2 regions of the Comamonas piscis genome follow, and region 1 is predicted to be linked to the other one. Evidence: predicted binding sites of a transcription regulator. Region 1 holds the regulator's gene; the other holds the start of a gene.
What was found. Region 1 encodes HrcA, which represses chaperone genes, less so after heat shock. Its sites were predicted from a motif close to TTAGCACTCNNNNNNNNNGAGTGCTAA; they were not measured.
Positions count from the first base shown of each region.

Region 1 (7,205 bases):
TTCGCCTTTCGGCCAGCTTGCTTTTGTAAGATTCGCTGTCAAAGACATTCTCCTTGAATTTAACAACAATGAATACCTTTAAGGATAGCAAAAAACTGCCAACCGTCAGCAAACCGGAGAAAAGAATAGAACGAATTTTTTCGTCATAAAAATGAATTGCCTTTACTGAATCGGGAGTAAAAAAAATGACCGCACCCAAAATCGCCAATGCGGCAAAAATGGATGCAAGAATCATTTTATTCATGGCCGAATCGGCACTTCAATAATGTGCTTATTGGTATCGCAAGCTTTTAACAGCTCTTGAGCAACCCAAGAGTCGTGAAAAGATGATAAGTTCAAATCATTTAATTGAGCAGCAACTTCATCAAATTCATATTCACCAAAATTGTCTGGATTGTCGAGAATTGAGAGGTACTGTGGATTTCCGTCTGCGTCAACACCCTCAACCTTGCCCCGTTTAGCCTCGCCCGTTCTTACAAAATTCGCAATGGCGCCTGCAGCAAGCTGTGTGGGCGTACCCGCTAGAAAACCAATCCGAGTTGATCTAGCGCGAATGTAATTTTCTAAAGGTCGGAACTCATTCTCTGTCACATAGGGCGTGGAAAGAAGATATTCAAATGCCTTTACTTTTTCAAACTCTGCAATTAGGGCTTCGAGCGCTTCTTGGCGAACAAGTTGAGTCCACTTGAATCGTCCAGAGTTTTTTCTTTCGATTTTTGCTCTGTTTGCTGCTATTTGCTCTGCTTTGGGGAGTGCGGCAAACGCATCATCTATCTTTTGATCTTTGAATAGGCTGAAGCTTTTTCGAGCCAGTTCACAAAAACTGGGGACACTGCAGGATTGGTGATAATGTTGATAAAGGCCTGCGCCAGTTTTTTTATTAATAACAAAGAAGTTGAAGTCCATGAGGCCAGAGTCTTGACCTAGATCATTCACTCGAACTACAACCCCAGCTCCGTCATTGATCAGTTGGCAAAATCTACGCTGATCTTTTACGGTTACAACCAAGCCAATTCGGTAATTTGCATTAATTGCATCGTTGATTAGAAGGAGTCTTTGTCCCTGAATCACTGCACCAATGTTTGGCGGGTTATTATGAAGGTGAGAAGCCCATTGATCGAGGGTTAGGTTTTTGCTGACCGCCTCGAAGGTAAATCCAAAGAACCGAACTTTCATCCCACTCCTCTTGGTAACTAATATTTGGATGCAGTGTACCGCCAGGGGCGAACTATGGCTAGACATCGTGTTGCCCTAACCAGCGGGCATGGAAGTTCACTAGGGCCGCTCGGGCCTACGAGTGACAGTCACCCCGCCTCCGAAAAAGGGCAAGGCGATTCGGTCTAACTTCGCTTTTTCACGCGATCCCGGCAAAGGGTTCGTGCCGCGCGGCGCTTGGCTGCAGCCATATTCTGCAATCAATTGCACACTACCTTGACACACTACTTGAAGGCTGTCCGAGCCTCTTGCTTGAAACCAATCTCGCAAGATCGAACGCAAGCATTGCCCGTCTTTCGCTCCTCCGCAACCTTGTCGCAGCCCTCCCGCATGACATCAGAGGCCATCACGTCTGAATTTGCCATCTTAGAGAAGTTCGCAACATACACACCTGCTAAAGCCTTGCCTCGATAGAAGCATTGATCCGGAGCGGATGCTTCGGCTTTTGCCTCTGCCTTCTTTCCATTGGACTGTACCGTCACAGCTTTTCGCGCTGCACTCGATGCGGCATCCTTGTCTTTTTTCGGCAAGACGGCGGCCACAACACCGATGGCGAACACGATCAGCAGCCACTTGCCGACGCCGCCCTTGGGCTTTTTCTTCGCGGGTGCCGCTGCCCCACAGTGTGGACAAGTTCTCGCCTCTGTGCTGACCTGGTTAGAGCATTCTTTGCACGTTGTCATTGCCATATTTTTGTTCCTTCCCATTTTGCAGTATATATACGGAATTCTGTAGCGTATCACGGTTGATCCTTGCTTAATATTTTGAGCAAGCAACTTGGAACCAGATCAGGCATTCGGGCAGGCGCTGCGCAGCCTGCGAACAAAGCGGAAGTGGACGCAGACCGACTTGGCGCTGCGGGCTGACGTTGACCGCAACTATGTGTCCTTGATCGAGCTTGGCCGCAACAGTCCGAGCGTGCGCCTAATGTTCCGACTGTGTGACGCCCTCGACATTACCCCCTCTGACATGCTTAAAGATGTAGAACGCCGCATCAGCGTGCTGGCGAAAGCTCGTCAAGCTTTTGAAGATTGACCTCTACTTCGATCAGATTAGTCGTCCTGCAATTGATTGCACAGGATAATTGAGTACCTGCAACGGGTACCACAAAGGACAACATAAGCGCTTCGATTGATCCGCCTATGCAGGCCACGCTAACGAGGGAAGATGCCTGCACTTGTTCCTGAGCTTGTCAACATGGCAAGCGACCCAAACGTATCCACTACTGACTTGCTACGCCGCTCACTCGTTGTCGCTCATCGCCTCGCAGTGCCTGAGCTTGTGGACTGGATAACTTTTGAACTTGATGGATTCAGGGGAAACCCAATCCCCCCGTATCGGGAGATTATCGGGAGACCTCAAGTGCTAAACCCGCTTCAGGGATATCAGCCGTTAATGTTTCCGGATGTGAAGTGGACAACCTTATTTTCGAAAATCAAAATTAAGCAATCGCTTCCCGAGTTGGAACAATTGGCCAAGAGTGAGACCGGTGTCAGAGTGAATTATTCCGCAGAACTCGAACATAAGTTACGAGAGAGCTTAGCCATCCCTCTGACGCCATCCGTGGCCATATCCACGGTACAAATTTACGGGATAGTGGAGCAAGTACGAAGCCGAATCCTGAAGTGGGCGTTAGACCTCGAAGTGCGCGGCATTATCGGTGAAGGCATGTCCTTCACGCCACAGGAGAAACAAGCAGTGCAACAGCAACACTACCACTTTGGCGACGTATCAGGATCACAAATTCAGATCAGTTCCAGCGGGTCAACCCAGACCCAAGCAAACACTCAGTGCACCGACATTGATGCCTTGAAGGGCTTGATGCAGGCTTTGGGGGCAGTACTTGTGAATGCCAAGGGCGATACAGCCGATGAACTGCGGGCGGAACTTGCAACCCTAAAGGCGCAGGCTGAGTCCCCCAAACCTAAGTGGGAAATCATCAAAGCCACGGCACGAAGCATCAAAACCGTTGCTGAGGGGGCAGGAGGCAGCATCCTTGCCGGGCTGGCGCAGCCACACATGGCAAATTTGCTTGCTCTTGCCGGGTAGCGACGGCTCTGTCAGACACCCTTGCAATCAATTGCAAGAACGACCTGGCCTAAAGGGCCAAGCAGGCTGCTATCCAAGAGGATGCGAAACTATTCCGCAGCTTGGGCCTGTAGACCGTCGCGCATAGAGTTCACCATACGCCGGTTATTGAAGGGGCACGCAGAATAAGCGGCTTTGGCTGCCCGTGACTATCACCCATCATCATGTCCTTGAGACGCTTAGGCGGGCGGCGATGCCATGCCTTACATAACTCGATCAAATCAAAGGTGCCAGCCGGTTGAAAGTCTAGGAGTGTTTCCGTCAACACCCGATCATGCTGAAGGTAGAACTCCCCTGCATGCTGAATTTCTCCAATGCTTTCCTTGGCATTTTCCAGGCGCTTTTGCAGCATCTGCCGGGGCACTGCCCGCGTGTAGCCATCCTCACGCATCGCAACACCCATGATCGGAGCCATGAAGTCGATGAGCCAGCCGTCACATTCCACCCACGCATGGAATGCGTCACTGTCACTCTGACCAACGTCATTCAGATTGCCATACACAGCAACATCAGCTGATGCCTCATTGATCATCATTGCAAAACATCCAGCACTGAGGGTGGCGGGCAAATGATAAGTGTCCCGAAGGATCAAAGTCCCCACCGTAGCAAAGAGCAGGCACGCACGATGCGTTACCGCGACCTCGGTTGCATGAAGCACGCTATAGACAACTTCGTAGATACGCTGGTAGTCGGGCAATGGCAGCAATGGACGCATGGTAGGGGTTCCGCTAAAAATCTGGCAAATTTCTGGCAAAAAAATCCATCAACGACAAATAAGAAAAAGCACCTATCGCGTACCCGCAATAAGTGCTTGATTCATTTCTGTATTTTGGTAGGGCGTGAGGGACTTGAACCCGCGACCAAAGGATTATGAGTCCTCTGCTCTAACCAACTGAGCTAACGCCCCGGCACCACCACTTGCCAGGATCTCCGGCGAGTGAAGCTTTGCATTCTAGCGTTTATTTGGGATGGCTCAGCGCGTTGGAGACGAGCTTTGAGGTGATTCCAACGATCTGGATCATCTTCTCGTAGGGCATGCGTTTGGGTCCGATGACGCCCAAGGTGCCGACCACTTTGCCGTTGACCTGGTAGGGGGTGCTGACGACGGACAGCTCCTCGACAGACAGCAGTTGGCTCTCGCCACCGATGTAGATCTGCACGCCTTCGGCGCGGTTGGAATTTTCCAACAGGTGCAGGATCTGCGTCTTTTGCTCAAACAGGTCAAATGCCCGGCGCAGGTTGGTCATGTCGTTGCTGAAATCGCTGACGGCCAGCAGGTTGCGCTCGCCGGCAATCACCAGCTCATGCGGGGCTGCTTCGCCGTCCTCCTCGACATTCACGGCCGCCAGCATCAGCGCGGCAATCTCGTCGCGCAGGCTGTCGACTTCCTTGCGCAGCAGCTGGCGTACCTGCTCCATCGCTAGGCCAGCGTAGTGGGCGTTGAGGTAGTTGGCCGTCTCGATCAGCTGGCTTTGGGAATAGTCGGACTCGGTGAAGATCACCCGGTTTTGCACATCGCCCTCGGGGGAGACCAGGATCAGCAGGATGCGCTTTTCGGACAGCCTCAGAAACTCGATATGGCGGAAGGCCGAGCTTTTGCGCGGCGCCTGCACAACGCCAACAAACTGCGACAGCTCGGACAGCACGCCAGCCGCACTCGTAATCACCTTTTGTGGCTGCTCCGGCGCAATCTCCGCCGACACCACCTGGTCCGGATCAACCGTCAGCATGGTGTCGACAAACAGGCGGTAGCCCTTGGCGGTGGGGATGCGGCCGGCAGAGGTGTAGGGGCTGGCTATCAGACCCAGGCCCTCCAGGTCGGCCATCACATTGCGGATGGTGGCTGGGGAAAAATCGAGCCCCGGCGCCTGCGTGAGCGCACGGGAGCCCACCGGGTGGCCATCCGCTATATAGCGTTCCACCAAGGTTTTGAGCAGCAGCCGGGCACGGTCATCGAGCATTGGCGCATTTTATCCGCGTCCCGCCCGCCGATAGCCGCGCAGGGCAGAGATAGCGGGTAAATGCGAGGCCAAAGCACCCGCTCGCAGTGCCCACCCGCGACAACTTCTTGCAGCGCATCGTCACAAGATCCTACAAATCGTATTGAAAATCATTCCAATCTATACTCGCGCCTTTTCTGGCGGTGCTGCGGCTCGCAAACTGCGCTGCATGGCGCGCGTCGAATCTGTTGATCCCCTGTGGTTGCACACTATTACCGAGAGTTGCTGAGGTTCCTGCAAAGGGCCGTCAAGGATCGCGACATGGCGGCCGACCTGGCCCAGGAGAGCTATGCCCGGGTGCTGGCGGTGCAGCAATCGGGCGAGACCATTGCCGAGCCCCGGGCGTTGCTCTACCGCACGGCCCGCAACCTGGTGATTGACCAGCACCGGCGCGATGAAGTGCGTGGGCCCCATGCCTCGCTCGATGATGATGGCGATGAGGCGCTGGCCGACCAGATGGCCGGCCCTCAGGCCTGCGAGCCGGAAGCGGCCGCCATGTCGTCGCAATCGGTGGCAGCGATGCTGGACACCATTGCTGCGCTACCCTTGCGCTGCCGCGAGGCCTTTATGCTGCATAAATTCGATGGGCTGTCCCAGGCCGAGGTAGCCCAGCAGATGGGCATTTCGCTGACCATGGTGGAGCGGCACATCAAACTGGCGCTGCAAGCCTGCCGGGCCTGCCAAAACCAGCAGCAAACGGGCCAGCCCCGCCGCAAAGCAGAGGATGGCCGATGAACGCTGCCCCGCTGCTCCGCCCCATGACTCATCAACGGGCTCCGCTTTCAGGTAGGCTCTCGCACTGCCATGACTGACCACACCCTCGCCCCACCCCACAGCGACCTGGATGACCAGGCGCTGGACTGGTTTGTGCGCTTCAGCGCTGCGCCGGAGCAGCTGCGCGCGGATGCGGGCTTTCAGGCCTGGTTGGCCGCCCACTCGGACAACAGCGCAGCCTTTGCGCGCTGGCAGGCAGACTGGCGCCAGCTTGATGCCCTGCCCGCTGACGGCATCGCGCAGCTGCGCCAGCAACTGGCCCGCGACAAGGCAGCGGCCAGCCCGCCAGCCACTGCCGCCCCGGCCCGCCGCTGGTGGCAAGGCGGGGCTGCAGCCTGGCCGCAGACCGCGCTGGCCGCCGTTTTGGTCTGCGCCACCGGCGGCGGTGGCTACCTGGCTTGGGATTACTGGCAGCAGCAGCCGGTGTTTGCGCAAAGCTTTACCACCCAGCGCGGCCAGCTGCTGAATGTGCAGCTGCCCGATGGCAGCGAGATGCGGCTGGACACCGCCACCCAGGTGCAGGTCACGCTGTACCGCCAGCGCCGTGAAGTGCGGCTGCCCGAAGGCCAGGCCGTGTTCCATGTGCAAGCCGACAGCGCCCGGCCCTTTGCGGTGCTGGCGGGCAACACCCAGGTCACCGTGGTGGGCACCCGCTTCTCGGTCCGCAACACCCTGGGCCAGCCGGTACAGGTGGCTGTGGAAGAAGGCCGGGTGCAGGTCGCCCCTGCTGCCACCGCGCCCCACCCAGGGCCCACCGTGCTGCTGGCTGCCGGCGAGCAGACCAGCGCCGATGCCGATGGCCAGATCCAGCCCGCCGCGCCGCTGGCCGCCAGCGGCATGGCCCCCTGGCAAGAGGGCCGCGTCAGCTTTGACAACCTGCCGCTGGGCCAGGCGCTGGCCGAGCTGGAGCGCTATGGCCCCACGGGCCTGGTGCTGCGCGATCCGGCTGTGGCCGCCTTGCGTTTGACGGGCAGCTTTATGCCCAACAACTCCGCCTACTTCCGCAAAGCCCTGCCCAAGGTACTGCCTGTGCAGCTGCAAAGCCATGGCGAGCAGACAGAAATAGTGGCCAAGCCCTGAGCGCCGGCCGCCCAGCGCGCGGGGTCCGCATCTAGGTCATCGCCCGAG
Region 1 covers NZ_CP058554.1:4,586,669-4,593,873, forward strand. Annotated here, with positions in the region: gene HS961_RS20730 (hypothetical protein) at 1-244, opposite strand, end outside; gene HS961_RS20735 (hypothetical protein) at 241-1,176, opposite strand; gene HS961_RS20740 (hypothetical protein) at 1,440-1,904, opposite strand; gene HS961_RS20745 (helix-turn-helix domain-containing protein) at 1,993-2,250, shown strand; gene HS961_RS20750 (hypothetical protein) at 2,383-3,264, shown strand; gene HS961_RS20755 (DUF2026 family protein) at 3,395-4,018, opposite strand; tRNA gene HS961_RS20760 (tRNA-Ile) at 4,134-4,210, opposite strand; gene hrcA (heat-inducible transcriptional repressor HrcA) at 4,263-5,264, opposite strand; gene HS961_RS20770 (sigma-70 family RNA polymerase sigma factor) at 5,502-6,038, shown strand; gene HS961_RS20775 (FecR family protein) at 6,108-7,157, shown strand.

Region 2 (7,205 bases), 2.1 Mb from region 1:
CAGGGCGGCAAGCGCAAGGGTGCCGTCTGTGCCTACCTGGAAACCTGGCATCTGGACATCGAGGAGTTTCTGGAGCTGCGCAAGAACACCGGCGATGACCGCCGCCGCACCCATGACATGAACACCGCCCACTGGATCCCCGATCTGTTCATGCAAAGGGTCATGGAAAAAGGCCTCTGGACCTTGTTCTCCCCCTCCGATGTGCCCGATCTGCATGACCGCTTTGGCCAGGATTTCGAGCGAGCCTACACCGCCTACGAGGCCAAGGCCGCCAGCGGCGAGCTGGCGCTGAGCAAGACGGTTCCCGCAGTCGATCTCTGGCGCAAGATGCTCTCGATGCTGTTCGAGACCGGCCACCCCTGGATCACCTTCAAGGATGCCTGCAACCTTCGCTCGCCACAGCAGCATGCGGGCGTCGTGCACTCGTCCAACCTCTGCACGGAGATCACACTCAACACCAGCGCCACAGAAACCGCGGTCTGCAACCTGGGCTCGGTCAACCTGGCGCGCCACCTGAAGGACGACGGCCAAGGCGGCATGACCCTCGACCATGACAAGCTCAAGCGCAGCATCACCACGGCGATGCGCATGCTCGACAACGTCATCGACATCAACTACTACGCGGTCGATAAAGCACGCGACTCCAACCTGCGCCACCGCCCGGTGGGGCTGGGCATCATGGCCTTCCAGGACAGCCTCTACCAACTGCACATCCCCTACGCCAGCGATGCGGCTGTGCAATTTGCCGACACCTCGATGGAGGCCGTCTGCTACTACGCCTACTGGGCATCGACTGAGCTGGCGCGCGAGCGCGGGGTGTACAGCAGCTACCCCGGCTCGCTCTGGAGCCAAGGCATCCTGCCGCTGGACACGCTGGACCTGCTCGCCCAGGCCCGGGGCCAGGCCGACTATGTGCAGGTGGACCGCAGCATGCGCCTGGACTGGGAAGCGCTGCGCCGCAAGATCGCGCAGGACGGCATGCGCAACTCCAACTGTGTCGCCATTGCACCCACAGCCACCATCTCCAACATTGTCGGTGTCGATGCGTCGATCGAGCCCTCGTTTGGCAACCTGTCGGTCAAGTCCAACCTGTCGGGCGAGTTCACCGTCATCAACCAGTACCTGGTGCGCGACCTCAAAGCACTGGGCCTCTGGGACGATGTGATGGTCATGGACCTCAAGCATTTCGATGGCTCGCTGCGCCCCATCGACCGCGTGCCCCATGCACTCAAGGCCCTGTATGCGACGGCCTTTGAAGTCGATCCGGTCTGGCTGGTGGAAGCGGCCTCGCGGCGCCAGAAATGGATAGACCAGGCGCAAAGCCTCAATATCTATATGGCAGGGGCCTCGGGCAAGAAGCTCGACGACGCCTACAAGCTCGCCTGGGTGCGCGGCCTCAAGACCACTTATTACCTGCGCACCACCAGCGCCACGCAGGCCGAAAAATCCACCATCCAAAGCCGCGTGCTCAATGCCGTGCCCAGCAGCCATGCCTCGCCTGTTGCCCAAGCCATCGCCAGCGCAGCGGCCGCCACATCGCAAGCCAACACGCCCGGCACCGACATCCGTTTTTGCGCCATCGATGACCCCGGCTGCGAAGCCTGCCAGTAGACCCCGCTGACCCTCTGACACTGGCCGCAACCGAGGCCACCACCAGGAGCATTCATCCATGCTGAGCTTTGAAGAAGAATCCATGGACGCGCTGGCCACGCCGGCGACCGCAACCGGCACGGTGGCCTCGCCATCCGCATCGACTGCATCGCCACCAACAGCCACGTTCAAGCGCGTCAATGCCGCCGACAAACGAATCATCAATGCCAAGACCGATGTCAACCAGCTGGTGCCCTTCAAATACAAATGGGCCTGGGAGAAATACCTGGCCACCTGCGCCAACCACTGGATGCCGCAAGAGGTGAACATGACGCGCGACATCGCGCTGTGGAAATCGCCCAATGGCCTGACCGAGGATGAGCGCCGCATCGTCAAGCGCAACCTGGGCTTTTTTGTCACCGCCGATTCGCTGGCCGCCAACAATATCGTGCTGGGCACCTACCGCCACATCACCGCACCGGAGTGCCGGCAGTTCCTGCTGCGCCAGGCCTTTGAAGAAGCCATCCACACCCATGCCTACCAGTACATCGTGGAGTCGCTCGGGCTCGATGAATCCGAGATCTTCAACGCCTACAACGAGGTCCCGTCGATCCGCAACAAGGATGCGTTTCTGATCCCCTACATCGAGGCGATCATGGACCCCAACTTCCAGACCGGCACCGCCCAGAACGACCAGACCCTGCTCAAAAGCCTGATCGTTTTTGCCTGTCTGATGGAGGGCCTGTTTTTCTATGTCGGCTTCACGCAGATCCTGGCGCTGGGCCGCCAGAACAAGATGACCGGCGCGGCCGAGCAGTACCAGTACATCCTGCGCGACGAGTCCATGCACTGCAACTTCGGCATCGACCTGATCAACCAGCTCAAGCTGGAGAACCCGGACCTGTGGACCGCCGCATTCAAGGACGAGATCAAGGCCTTGTTTATTCAAGCGGTCGAACTTGAATATCAATACGCAGAAGACACGATGCCGAGGGGTGTGTTGGGCATGAACGCATCGATGTTCAAAGGCTACTTGCGCTACATCGCCAACCGCCGCGCAACGCAGATCGGACTCGATGCTTTGTTTCCCAACGAGGACAACCCTTTCCCGTGGATGAGCGAGATGATCGACCTGAAAAAGGAACGAAATTTCTTCGAGACACGCGTCATCGAATACCAGTCGGGTGGCGCGCTTTCCTGGGATTGACGCCGTCCTTGATGTGCAAACCCCGTCAGAATGTGGTTTTCCTGAGAGAAAACTGTGAAATTTGGCGTCTTTATTGAGGTTTGCACTATGCCAGTTGCTAGCAGCTGATGCACAATTCAGTTTGCTATCAAAACTTCGTGTCGAATTCAACCAGGCATGAAGTCTGCTTTCTAAATTGACCCGAAGGAGAAGAGCATGGCAACGTCCAAAGCAAGCAAGAAAACTGCTGACACCAAGGCAACTGCCAAGAAGGCAGTTGCAACCAAGGCAGCCGCCCCCAAGGCAGCTGCAAAGCCAAAGGCCGCTGCCAAGCCAGCCGCCACCAAAGCAGCTGCAAAGCCTGCTGCCAAGGCCGTCGCCAAAAAGGCAGCTGCCAAGCCAGCCGCCGCAAAAAAGGTCGCCGCCAAGCCTGCAGCCAAATCCACCGCAGCCGCCAAGACCGCCGTGAAGAAGGCCGCTGCTCCAGCTAAGAAGGCTGCCGCTCCTGCCAAGAAGGCCGCTGCTCCAGCTAAGAAGGCTGCCGCTCCCGCCAAGAAGGCCGCTGCTCCAGCTAAGAAGGCTGCCGCTCCCGCCAAGAAGGCCGCTGCTCCAGCTAAGAAGGCTGCTGCTCCTGCGAAGAAGGCCGCTGCTCCAGCTAAGAAGGCTGCTGCTCCTGCGAAGAAGGCCGCTGCTCCTGCCAAGAAGGCTGCGGCTCCTGCTAAGAAGGCTGCTGCTCCGGCCAAGAAGGCTGCTGCTCCTGCCAAGAAGGCCGCTGCTCCAGCAAAGAAGGCTGCAGCTCCTGCCAAGAAGGCCGCTGCTCCTGCTAAGAAGGCTGCGGCCCCAGCTAAGAAGGCTGCTGCTCCAGCTAAAAAGGCTGCTGCTCCTGCGAAGAAGGCCGCTGCTGCTCCAGCTAAAAAGGCTGCCGCTCCTGCCAAGGCTCCAGCTCCAGCCAAGAAGGCTGCTGCACCTGCCAAGGCCCCTGCTGCTGCCAAGGCTCCAGCACCTGCCAAGAAGGCCGCTCCAGCCAAGAAGGCTGCCGCTCCTGCCAAGGCTCCCGCTGCAGCTGCGCCTGCCGCTGCAGAGCCAGTCAAGACCGTGCTCAGCACCAATGCTGCATGGCCTTTCCCCACCAACAGCCGCCCACAATAAGACCACCCAACCGGGCCGCATGCCCGGGTGCCGCAAGGCACCGCTTGGTCAGCAAGGCAACGCGATGCGTTGCCTTTTTTCTTGTCTGTCGTGCAGCGCTATTCATGTCTGGCTACAAGGCCTCCCAAATGCCAGACAATACGGGCTCATGAATGATGCCCTTCCCACACCGCCAGCCAGCGCGCATGCAGCCACTGCCGCGATGGCCCGCAAACCCAGTGCCGCCCGCCTGCGCAAGATTGACATGATCCTGGGCTCGGCAGAGCGGCATTTCGCCTTGCTGGGTTTTGAAGGTGCACCGCTGGAGCAGATCGCGCAGGACGCAGGCTTCAGCCGCCACAACCTGCTGTATTACTACCCCAGCAAAGAGGCGCTGTACCAGGCCGTGCTGGCCTCGGTGATCGATGACTGGCTGGGCCATATGACGGGCCTGTCCAAGGACGGCGACCCCGCGCAGCAGATCCGCCAGTACATCCGCGAGAAGTTCGAGTTCGCCCGCACCCGCCCTTATGGCAGCCAGCTGTTCACCAAGGAGATGATTGCCGGCGCGCCGTTTGCGGCCTCGGCGGTGCGCGAACGCATCGCCCCGCTGCTCGCGGCCAATGTGGCGGCGTTTGCACATTGGGCTGGGCAAGGCTTGATCGCGCCGGTCAATTTCCAGCACCTGATGTTCAGCATCTGGGCCATCACCCAAGGCTATGTCGACCAGCAAACCCAGTTTGCCTTGCTGCAGAACAAGGCAGCGCTGGACGCTGGCGACTTCGCCCAAGCCGAGGCCTTGCTGGTGCAGATGCTGGCCGCGACGCTCCAGATTGCACTGCCGGATTGAGCGCTGCCGACAGCCTCCCTGCCCGCAGCATGGGCGGCCAAACGGCACCAAACCAGCTTAACGCTGCATCTTATTTGCTAGCAAAAAAGCCAATCTAGATAAGCATTTGCAGAGTTCCCGCTGAGAGCCATCGTGATCGGGCAGCGCCCCGGCGACGATTTTTTCCGCCCTCTGCACTTGAACTGTCATCAAATGACCTTATTATTAGCACTCGAAGGGGTAGAGTGCTAAAACCACCGCTACTCAGAAATTTTTGCGTATTTGGTGCGGCATAAGCCGGGCCATCTTTCATCCAAACCTGGTATTGACATTGAAGGAGTTGTTATGAACTTGCGTCCTCTGCACGATCGCGTGATCGTCAAGCGTCTGGAAAACGAAACCAAGACCGCTTCGGGCATCTACATCCCTGACAACGCTGCTGAAAAGCCAGACCAAGGCGAAGTGCTGGCGGTTGGCCCAGGCAAGAAGAACGACCAAGGCGAGTTCATCACGCTGGGTGTGAAGGTCGGCGACCGCGTGCTGTTCGGCAAGTACTCGGGCCAAACCGTCAAGGTGGACGGCAACGAACTGCTGGTAATGAAAGAAGAAGACCTCTTCGCTGTTGTCGAGAAATAAAGCTACTGCGCAGGCGTCATGCGTCGTTGCGCGGTGCTCGCAATCCTCACGTACCCAAGTACGTTCCGGTTGCTGTGCTCCGTGCGCCTAGCCTGACACCTGCTCGCTACGCTTTCTCTCCCGAGCATTCATTCTCATTTCAAGTTTTCAAGTATTTAGGAGCCACAAATGGCAGCAAAAGACGTAGTATTCGGCGGTGAAGCACGTGCACGCATGGTTGAAGGCGTGAACATTCTGGCTAACGCCGTCAAGGTGACCCTGGGCCCTAAAGGCCGTAACGTGGTGCTCGAGCGCTCCTTCGGCGCCCCTACCGTGACCAAGGACGGTGTGTCCGTGGCCAAGGAAATCGAACTCAAGGACAAGCTGCAAAACATGGGCGCCCAGCTCGTGAAGGAAGTGGCCTCCAAGACCAACGACATCGCTGGTGACGGCACCACGACCGCTACCGTGCTGGCCCAAGCCATCGTGCGCGAAGGCTCCAAGTACGTGGCCGCTGGCCTGAACCCGATGGACCTGAAGCGCGGTATCGACAAGGCTGTCGCTGCGCTGGTGGAAGAGCTGAAGAAGCAATCCAAGGCCACCACCACCTCCAAGGAAATCGCCCAAGTCGGTTCGATCTCCGCCAACTCCGACGAATCCGTGGGCAAGATCATTGCTGACGCGATGGACAAGGTCGGCAAGGAAGGCGTGATCACCGTGGAAGAAGGCAAGTCGCTGGACAACGAACTCGACGTCGTTGAAGGCATGCAGTTCGACCGTGGCTACCTGTCGCCCTACTTCATCAACAACCCAGAAAAGCAAGCCGCGATTCTGGACAACCCCTTCGTGCTGCTGTTCGACAAGAAGATCAGCAACATCCGTGACCTGCTGCCTACGCTCGAAGCCGTGGCCAAGGCCGGCCGTCCTCTGCTGATCGTGGCAGAAGACGTCGAAGGCGAAGCACTGGCTACCCTGGTGGTCAACACCATCCGTGGCATTCTGAAGGTTGTGGCTGTGAAGGCTCCAGGCTTTGGCGACCGTCGCAAGGCCATGCTGGAAGACATCGCCATCCTGACCGGCGGCAAAGTGATCGCTGAAGAAGTCGGCCTGTCGCTGGAAAAAGTGACCCTGGAAGACCTGGGCCAAGCCCAACGCGTCGAAATCGGCAAGGAAAACACCACCATCATCGACGGTGCTGGCCAAGCTGCTGAAATCGAAGCCCGCGTGAAGCAAATCCGCGCTCAGATCGAAGAAGCCACCTCCGACTACGACCGTGAAAAGCTGCAAGAGCGCGTGGCCAAGCTGGCCGGCGGTGTTGCCGTGATCAAGGTGGGCGCTGCCACCGAAGTCGAGATGAAGGAAAAGAAGGCCCGCGTGGAAGACGCCCTGCACGCAACCCGCGCTGCTGTGGAAGAAGGCATCGTGGCTGGCGGCGGCGTGGCGTTCCTGCGCGCACGTCAAGCCGTGGGCGACCTGAAGACCGGCAATGCCGAGCAAGACGCTGGCATCAAGCTGATCTTGAAGGCCATCGAAGCGCCTCTGCGCGAAATCGTGGCCAACGCTGGTGGCGAGCCATCGGTGGTGGTGGATGCCGTCCTCAAGGGCACCGGCAACTTCGGCTTCAATGCTGCCAACGACAGCTACGGCGACATGCTGGAAATGGGTATCCTGGACCCAACGAAGGTAACCCGCACCGCACTGCAAAACGCTGCGTCCGTGGCTTCGCTGCTGCTGACCACCGAGTGCATGATCGCTGAAGCCCCCAAGGCTGAAGGCGCACCTGCAATGCCTGACATGGGCGGCATGGGTGGTATGGGCGGCATGGGCATGTAATTGCCACGGCTGCCATAGCGCATA
Region 2 covers NZ_CP058554.1:1,484,544-1,491,748, reverse strand. Annotated here, with positions in the region: gene HS961_RS06605 (ribonucleoside-diphosphate reductase subunit alpha) at 1-1,611, shown strand, start outside; gene HS961_RS06600 (ribonucleotide-diphosphate reductase subunit beta) at 1,670-2,797, shown strand; gene HS961_RS06595 (hypothetical protein) at 2,993-3,925, shown strand; gene HS961_RS06590 (TetR family transcriptional regulator C-terminal domain-containing protein) at 4,074-4,754, shown strand; gene HS961_RS06585 (co-chaperone GroES) at 5,079-5,369, shown strand; gene groL (chaperonin GroEL) at 5,538-7,181, shown strand.
Region 2: HS961_RS06585 (co-chaperone GroES) is a predicted target of HrcA. The motif match lies at 4,959-4,985, and genes of this name have one in related genera.